3 regions of the Solibacillus sp. FSL H8-0538 genome follow, and region 3 is predicted to be linked to each of the others. Evidence: riboswitches for the same ligand, from Rfam matches in the RefSeq annotation. Region 3 holds a riboswitch; each other region holds the start of a gene.
What was found. A riboswitch is a leader RNA that binds a small molecule or an ion and turns the genes downstream of it on or off. The one in region 3 is predicted to bind thiamine pyrophosphate.
Positions count from the first base shown of each region.

Region 1: it holds a riboswitch for thiamine pyrophosphate, as region 3 does, so the genes downstream of both, thiC (phosphomethylpyrimidine synthase ThiC) here and thiW (energy coupling factor transporter S component ThiW) in region 3, are expected to answer to the same signal.
Region 2: it holds a riboswitch for thiamine pyrophosphate, as region 3 does, so the genes downstream of both, thiT (energy-coupled thiamine transporter ThiT) here and thiW (energy coupling factor transporter S component ThiW) in region 3, are expected to answer to the same signal.

Region 1 covers NZ_JBBOPI010000001.1:289,517-291,722, forward strand. Annotated here, with positions in the region: partial or broken gene MHH87_RS01325 (AEC family transporter) at 152-1,078, shown strand; TPP riboswitch at 1,138-1,252, shown strand; gene thiC (phosphomethylpyrimidine synthase ThiC) at 1,404-2,206, shown strand, end outside.
Region 2 covers NZ_JBBOPI010000001.1:2,157,799-2,160,004, forward strand. Annotated here, with positions in the region: gene tenA (thiaminase II) at 1-679, opposite strand, end outside; gene thiM (hydroxyethylthiazole kinase) at 1-9, opposite strand, end outside; gene thiT (energy-coupled thiamine transporter ThiT) at 694-1,275, opposite strand; TPP riboswitch at 1,425-1,525, opposite strand; TPP riboswitch at 1,673-1,771, opposite strand; gene MHH87_RS10195 (alpha/beta hydrolase) at 2,120-2,206, opposite strand, start outside.
Region 3 covers NZ_JBBOPI010000001.1:3,431,285-3,433,490, reverse strand. Annotated here, with positions in the region: rRNA gene MHH87_RS16425 (23S ribosomal RNA) at 1-22, shown strand, start outside; rRNA gene rrf (5S ribosomal RNA) at 110-225, shown strand; tRNA gene MHH87_RS16415 (tRNA-Asp) at 786-861, shown strand; TPP riboswitch at 1,120-1,209, shown strand; gene thiW (energy coupling factor transporter S component ThiW) at 1,277-1,771, shown strand; gene MHH87_RS16405 (hypothetical protein) at 2,005-2,206, shown strand, end outside.

The DNA of each region.
Region 1 (2,206 bases), 3.1 Mb from region 3:
GCACTGGTAGGACGCCGCCCCGCTCAGGTAAGTGGCCGCAGCGCTCCGGTAGTACATCACTATGCTCTGCCGAACCCTCCCACATTCATTAGGATTGACCAACCCACTGGACAGTTCTACTATAAAAGCAGAACGAAAGGGGGACAACCACATGATGTATCTCGGCATGATTTTCTTTCAAATTGTTGCCCCGATTTTAGTGTTGCTGCTGGGCGCTGTTTTGCAGAAGAAGTTTCGCTTTAATTTGAAGGCCTTGTCGTAGCTGATTACGTATTGCTTTATGCCAGCTGCTGTTTTTGTGAATTTATATGAAACGAGTGTGGAGCTGTCGGTGCTTGGGCAGGTGTCGGTGTTTATCACATTATTTATCGGCAGTCAGATGGTGCTTAGTCACTTTTTAGCAAAGGGGCTCGGTCTTGCCAAAACGGAATCGGCGGTGTTTAAAAATAGTGTAGTGCTCATTAACTCGGGCAACTACGGTATTCCGGTGGCGCAAATGATTTTCGTGACGCAGCCGATAGGGGTAGCAATTCAGTTGATCCTTGTGATTTTTCAAAATATGACGACGTATACATATGGGCTATATAATTTGATTTCCTCGACGAAATCAGGGCTTGCCATTGTGAAGGATTTCTTAAAAATGCCGATTATTCATGCACTAATTATTGGTGTCGGCATGAAATTCTTAGATATTGGCATTCCGCAGTTTATTCGTATTCCGATTGATCATGTGGCAGATGGCTTCATCGCTGTGGCACTGATTACACTTGGGGCACAGCTTTCTCAGCTAGAAATCAAGTCGATGTTCAATAAGACAGTCTTTGTGAGTTGCTTTACGCAACTCATTATTGGGCCAACTGTGGCGTTACTCATTATTTTCGTACTTGGCTTAGATGGTGTGGTGGCGCAATCGCTCTTTATCGCCAGTGCTTTTCCAACCATACTCAATAGCTCGAGTCTTGCGTTAGAATATGACGTGGAATCAGCAACCGCTGCGCAAACGGTGTTACTCTCAACTATTGTTAGCTGTATAACAGTGACGGTTGTCATTTATATAGCAGAAATACTTTTTGCGTAAAAATGAAAATGAATCTTCCATCTATTAGTAATATCTGCTAAACTAACATCAAACTAAATAGCCTTAACTAGGGGAGTCTGATGAGTCAGGCTGAGAGAGAAACGCATAGAGGTTTCTTGACCCTTTGGACCTGATCTGGCTCATACCAGCGTGGGAAAGTTAACGATTATCGCCATACGTGAAATGTGCGATAAATGAAACCCTTACAACACAGCCGGATCCAATATTTCTTGGATTCGGCTTTTCTTATTTAGCAATAGTATCTGTTGGGGTGAGCTGGATTCGGTCCTATTTCAAAAATCTTTTACTAGGGGAGAATTCGTTTATGACAACAGTTAGCGAAAAAAACATTTCCATCATGTCCAACTTTGAGGGAAGTAAAAAAGTGTACTTGGAAGGATCACGACCAGATATTTTAGTGCCGATGCGTGAAATTACACTCAGTCCAACAACAGGTAGCTTTGGTGAAGAGGACAATGCACCAGTGCGTGTTTATGATACGAGTGGTCCGTATACAGATCCTACCTATAATATTGACATTACAAAGGGTTTGCCTGCTTTACGCAGTGCGTGGATAATAGAACGTGGCGATGTCGAGGAATACGAGGGTCGTACGATTAAGCCAGAGGATAATGGCTACCGCAATGCTGATGATCCACGTATGAAAGAAAATGTTTTTCCTGAACTTTCCCGAAAGCCTCTACGTGCAAAAAAGGGCCGTAATGTGACACAGCTACACTACGCAAGAAAGGGCATTATTACACCCGAAATGGAGTTTGTAGCAATTCGTGAAAATATGGACCCTGAATTTGTCCGTGCTGAAATTGCCGCAGGTCGTGCGATTATGCCGTCGAATATTAACCATCCAGAGGCAGAACCAATGATTATTGGGCGTAACTTCCACGTGAAAATCAACGCGAATATTGGTAATTCAGCCGTATCCTCTTCCATTGCAGAGGAAGTGGAAAAAATGACATGGGCAACGCGCTGGGGTGCGGACAATATTATGGATTTATCTACGGGTAAGCATATTCATACAACGCGAGAATGGATCATTCGCAATGCGGCTGTGCCAGTAGGAACGGTACCAATTTATCAAGCGCTTGAAAAAGTGAATGGCATCGCGGA
Region 2 (2,206 bases), 1.3 Mb from region 3:
CATAGTCATAATGCTTCACCTCATCTTGCCAGTTTTCAACTGTCCACGGCATTTCCCAAAATTTCCATTCGTAATAGCAGCTCTTCTCAAAATGCTGTTTAAAAATCGCTAGTTTTCCCGGTTGCTCTAATACATATTGATCCATTTTTACTTTTTGCTTTTCAATCGTCGCTTTAAAATCTTCGTTACTATACATCGCAATCCATTCCTCGTACAATTTCACACCTGGCTTGGCATCACGGTATTTCTCGCCAATTTCCTGATACAGCCACGGACATGGGAACATTGCCGCAAACGCTTCCGCTACGTCCCCATTTTGTGCTGCATTATACATATGACTCACATAATTGTACGCAGCCGGTGCTGGTACAAAATTATCAAGCTCCTCATCTGTCACATTAAGCTCACGGAAAACAGTACGGTGTAATTCAAGCTCTGCTTCATTAATACCACGTGCTTGTCCAAGGAAATACTCGATTTCTTCATTTGTCACAGCTTTTGTCGCTGCAATCGCTAACACCTTTGTATAATGCTTTAAATAATACGCATCTTGCATTATGTAAAATTTAAATTTTTCTAACGGTAATGTCCCGTCAACAATTCCTTTTACAAAAGGATGGTTGAAGCTCCCTTCCCAATAAAGATCTGTTTCTTGTCTTACTTGTTCACAAAATGACATTGATTTGTCCCCCTTTATGATTTCACCTCAACATAGTGCATCGGTGTTTGAATAAGCTGTGCCTTCGTCGTAAGCAAGGTCACACTACAAATGAGTGTTAAAATAAGTGACGGAATCGAATGAGAGGCATTGTAAATAATTGAATACAGCCAAACATTTTGATCTCCTGCATAGGCAGCAAAGAAAATAACACCTGATATAACGTGTACGCTAAACTTTAAAAATCCACTTACAAGTACGCCAATGACAACATAAAACGTGACAACTTTCTTTTTCGCCAAACGATTTGCTTTTAGAATTGGCTGACGAAAAACACCGATTACACCAACAACCGCACTAGCCAAGCAATAATCTAAACCTGCCTGTGCCCAGTGATAAATCGTACCGCCCGTCGCAATTCCGAGTACACCAATAATAAATCCCGTCGTCATCCCAGCGCCTACACCCCAGCGCAAGCTCATGATAATAATCGGTAACATCATCAAGCTAAGCCCACCGCCCTGCGGCATAAACGTAAATGTTAATAGATCAAAAATAAGCCCAATACTCGCAAAAATTGCAATTTCTGTCACCATACGTAGTTTATTATTTCGCAAAATTTCCACCTCCTTTTCGGAGACGCAAGTGCAAATTAGTAAGACACATCTCCTAAAAAATTGTGCGAGCTGATATCTTTTTTTTATGTGGTTAAGAAAGTAGAACTTTCTTAACCACATAAAAACGCTTCTTTGTACATGACAAAGAAGCGTTTTAAATCATTGCTCCCTACGTCAGTATTAACTGTTCCAGGTTCTAAGGGTCAGGTTTTAACCTTCTCAACACCACAGTGTCCCCCCGCAATTAAAATATTCAATAGAAAAATGCAGTCACGCTTCGTTACACAAGAACTAAAAGCAAATTCAAGTCGAACGTGCGAATGCCAAGACAATTAAGTAACATAAAAGGCTCTCCAATAAGTTGGAGAGCCTCATGTACAAAGAATAAGCGTATATTACGCGTATGTACTTCGCTCCCTACGTCAGTATTAACTGTCAGGTTCTAAGGGTCAGGTTTTAGCCTTCTCAACACCGAAGTGTCCCCCCGCAAATATTTTAATATCGTAACTATAGCACTGATTGAATTTTTTAGCAATTAAGACTGGCGCTTCATCAAATTTCTACTTGACGAAAATAATTCTAAAAATAAGACGAGCGATTTTGTCAAATCACCGAAAAGAAGATACGACTTATCCAAAAATAAGTGCAAAATGGATAGGATACTACTTAATGTCGCTTATTTGCGAATAAGTCGTATAGCGATTTGGTCGAATATGCGAATCATGTGTTAAAAATTCAGTCACGTAAAGCTAGACTCCGATTGATTACAACTGTTGAAGATTGGAAACATGAAAAAAAATGATGATCATAGCGAGAACAGATGTCAGTATTGTACCTTCTATTTTTAAAATAAATTAGTGTACCATTCTTTTGCTGCTTCTACTTCATTCATCGTTAATTGGTGGCCAAAGTTTTCCCATTTCACTGATAC
Region 3 (2,206 bases):
AATCGATCGAGGACTTAACCACATTATTACCAAATATTTTAACTTTCAATGAACCGTTTATCCAGTTTTGAAAGAACAATCTTTCAACATAAGCACATCTATGTGCAAGTGAAGTGATGATGGCAAAGAGGTCACACCCGTTCCCATACCGAACACGGAAGTTAAGCTCTTTAGCGCCGATGGTAGTTGGGGGCTTCCCCCTGTGAGAGTAGGACGTCGCTTCGCGGAACAGAAACCCCAAGGAACTAAATCCTTGGGGTTTTTTAATTGTTAAGGAAATTATAAAATTTCGCCGTGTGGATAACATTCAAATAAGTAAATGCAACGTCTAGGCGCAAGCGCCAACCCCTCGAGTTCTCGGTCTGCCCTCTGACGAAAGTGGTGGAGCGTTTACTTTCGCTTCGAGCTCGCAAGCAGCTGTCGGGGCTAAACAACCGCTTTAGCGCTTTTGTTCTTGTATCCCTTTTTACAAATGTATCCTAACACCCATAATAGGCAGTGCATCTAAAACTTTATAAATACCAATAAAACGGCAAGAAAAGAAACTAGGGCGTTGTAGATAGTACAGATATGTTTAGCCTTCTAATACAATTAAAAATCCTTTTCATTAAGACAGCGCATAAGAGCTGGTAACTGATATTCGAGAATACAAAAAAAGTACTCAAATTTCATATGACTTTTAGGAATGCCTTCCATTAACAACGTTAAACTATTTACAGTATTTTTTTAAAAAGTATTGTCATCTGTTAGGAATGATGGTATAATAATAAATGTCTTAAAGATATGGTCCCGTGGTGTAGCGGTTAACATGCCTGCCTGTCACGCAGGAGATCGCCGGTTCGATCCCGGTCGGGACCGCCATTTTAGTTTTTATGAGAATAATCTCATAAGGGCTTTTTTTTTGCCTAAAAATAAAGAAATGATCAAAATTCTAAAACATCGGATTAGTTTCAAAATGTTTGGCCGTACTATGAAGAGATGCTGGAGCTCCAATTTACTTAATCACTATTAAATGTGGTTCATAGTGGGTGTACCCCGATTATTCAATCATAATACAGAGCGCTACAATAAATTAAGCTAAATATAGAAACTTATTAGATTTTCAACTATAATAATGTTTAATACTACTAGGGGCGCCATAAAGGCTGAGAAGTACCCTTTGAACCTGATCTAGTTAATACTAGCGTAGGAAAGTAGCATGGCATCGGCATATCCTTTTTTGTCTTTTGGCTGCTTACTAGTAGTTCAATATACAAAATAAGGAGGAGATTGTTAATTGAACAAAACAAAAAAAATGACTTATACTGCAATTATTAGTGCAATTGTAGCTGTGAATAGTACGATTGTCTATATTCCACTTGGATTTGCGAAAATATTTCCTGTGCAGCATTTAGCTAATGTTTTAACTGCAGTTATCGTTGGACCTTATTATGCGGTTATTCAAGCATTATTAGCTTCTACTGTAAGAAATATTATGGGAACGGGCAGCTTGTTTGCCTTCCCAGGAAGTATGCTTGGAGCGTTATTGGCTGGTTTTGTTTATTCAAAAACAAAAAATACAATGGCAACAGCAATCGGTGAAGTTATTGGTACAGGTATTCTAGGAGCAATGGCAACATATCCAATTGCCACACTTGTTTTGGGGCAAGAGGCAACACTATTTGGATTAGTACCAGCATTTGTAGTAAGTTCGTTTGCTGGAGCTGCGTTAGCTTTCTTCTTATTGAAAGTATTAGAACGTAATCATGTTTTACAAAAGGTTATAGGATGACAAGAGAGAGATTTTAAGTTAGACAAAATATATAGAAGATTCGACGGTGTAAGGGTAACATGGTTGCTGATTGCCGATTCGAAATCGCCATTTTAGTTTTTATGAGAATAACCTCATAAAAACTTTTTTTTTGCCTAAAACTTATGAAGTCTATAAAATATTTAACATTCAATGGATCATTAACATACTTCTAGAGGAAACGAATTGAAAGCCGTTTCTTTAGGAGGAGTTATATGCATGTGAAAACGCTTCTTATGTATTTGTGTATTGTGTTGATGCTTGTTATTTTATCTGGGTGCTCAAATGAAATTAGAGATATAGAAGATACGAATAATTATAGATGGCAAAAATATATGAATTTTACTGAATATAGTCTCCTTGAAAAAGGAATTTCTTATGTGGAAGTAGTAGCTATTGCGGGTGGTGGCGGTGAGG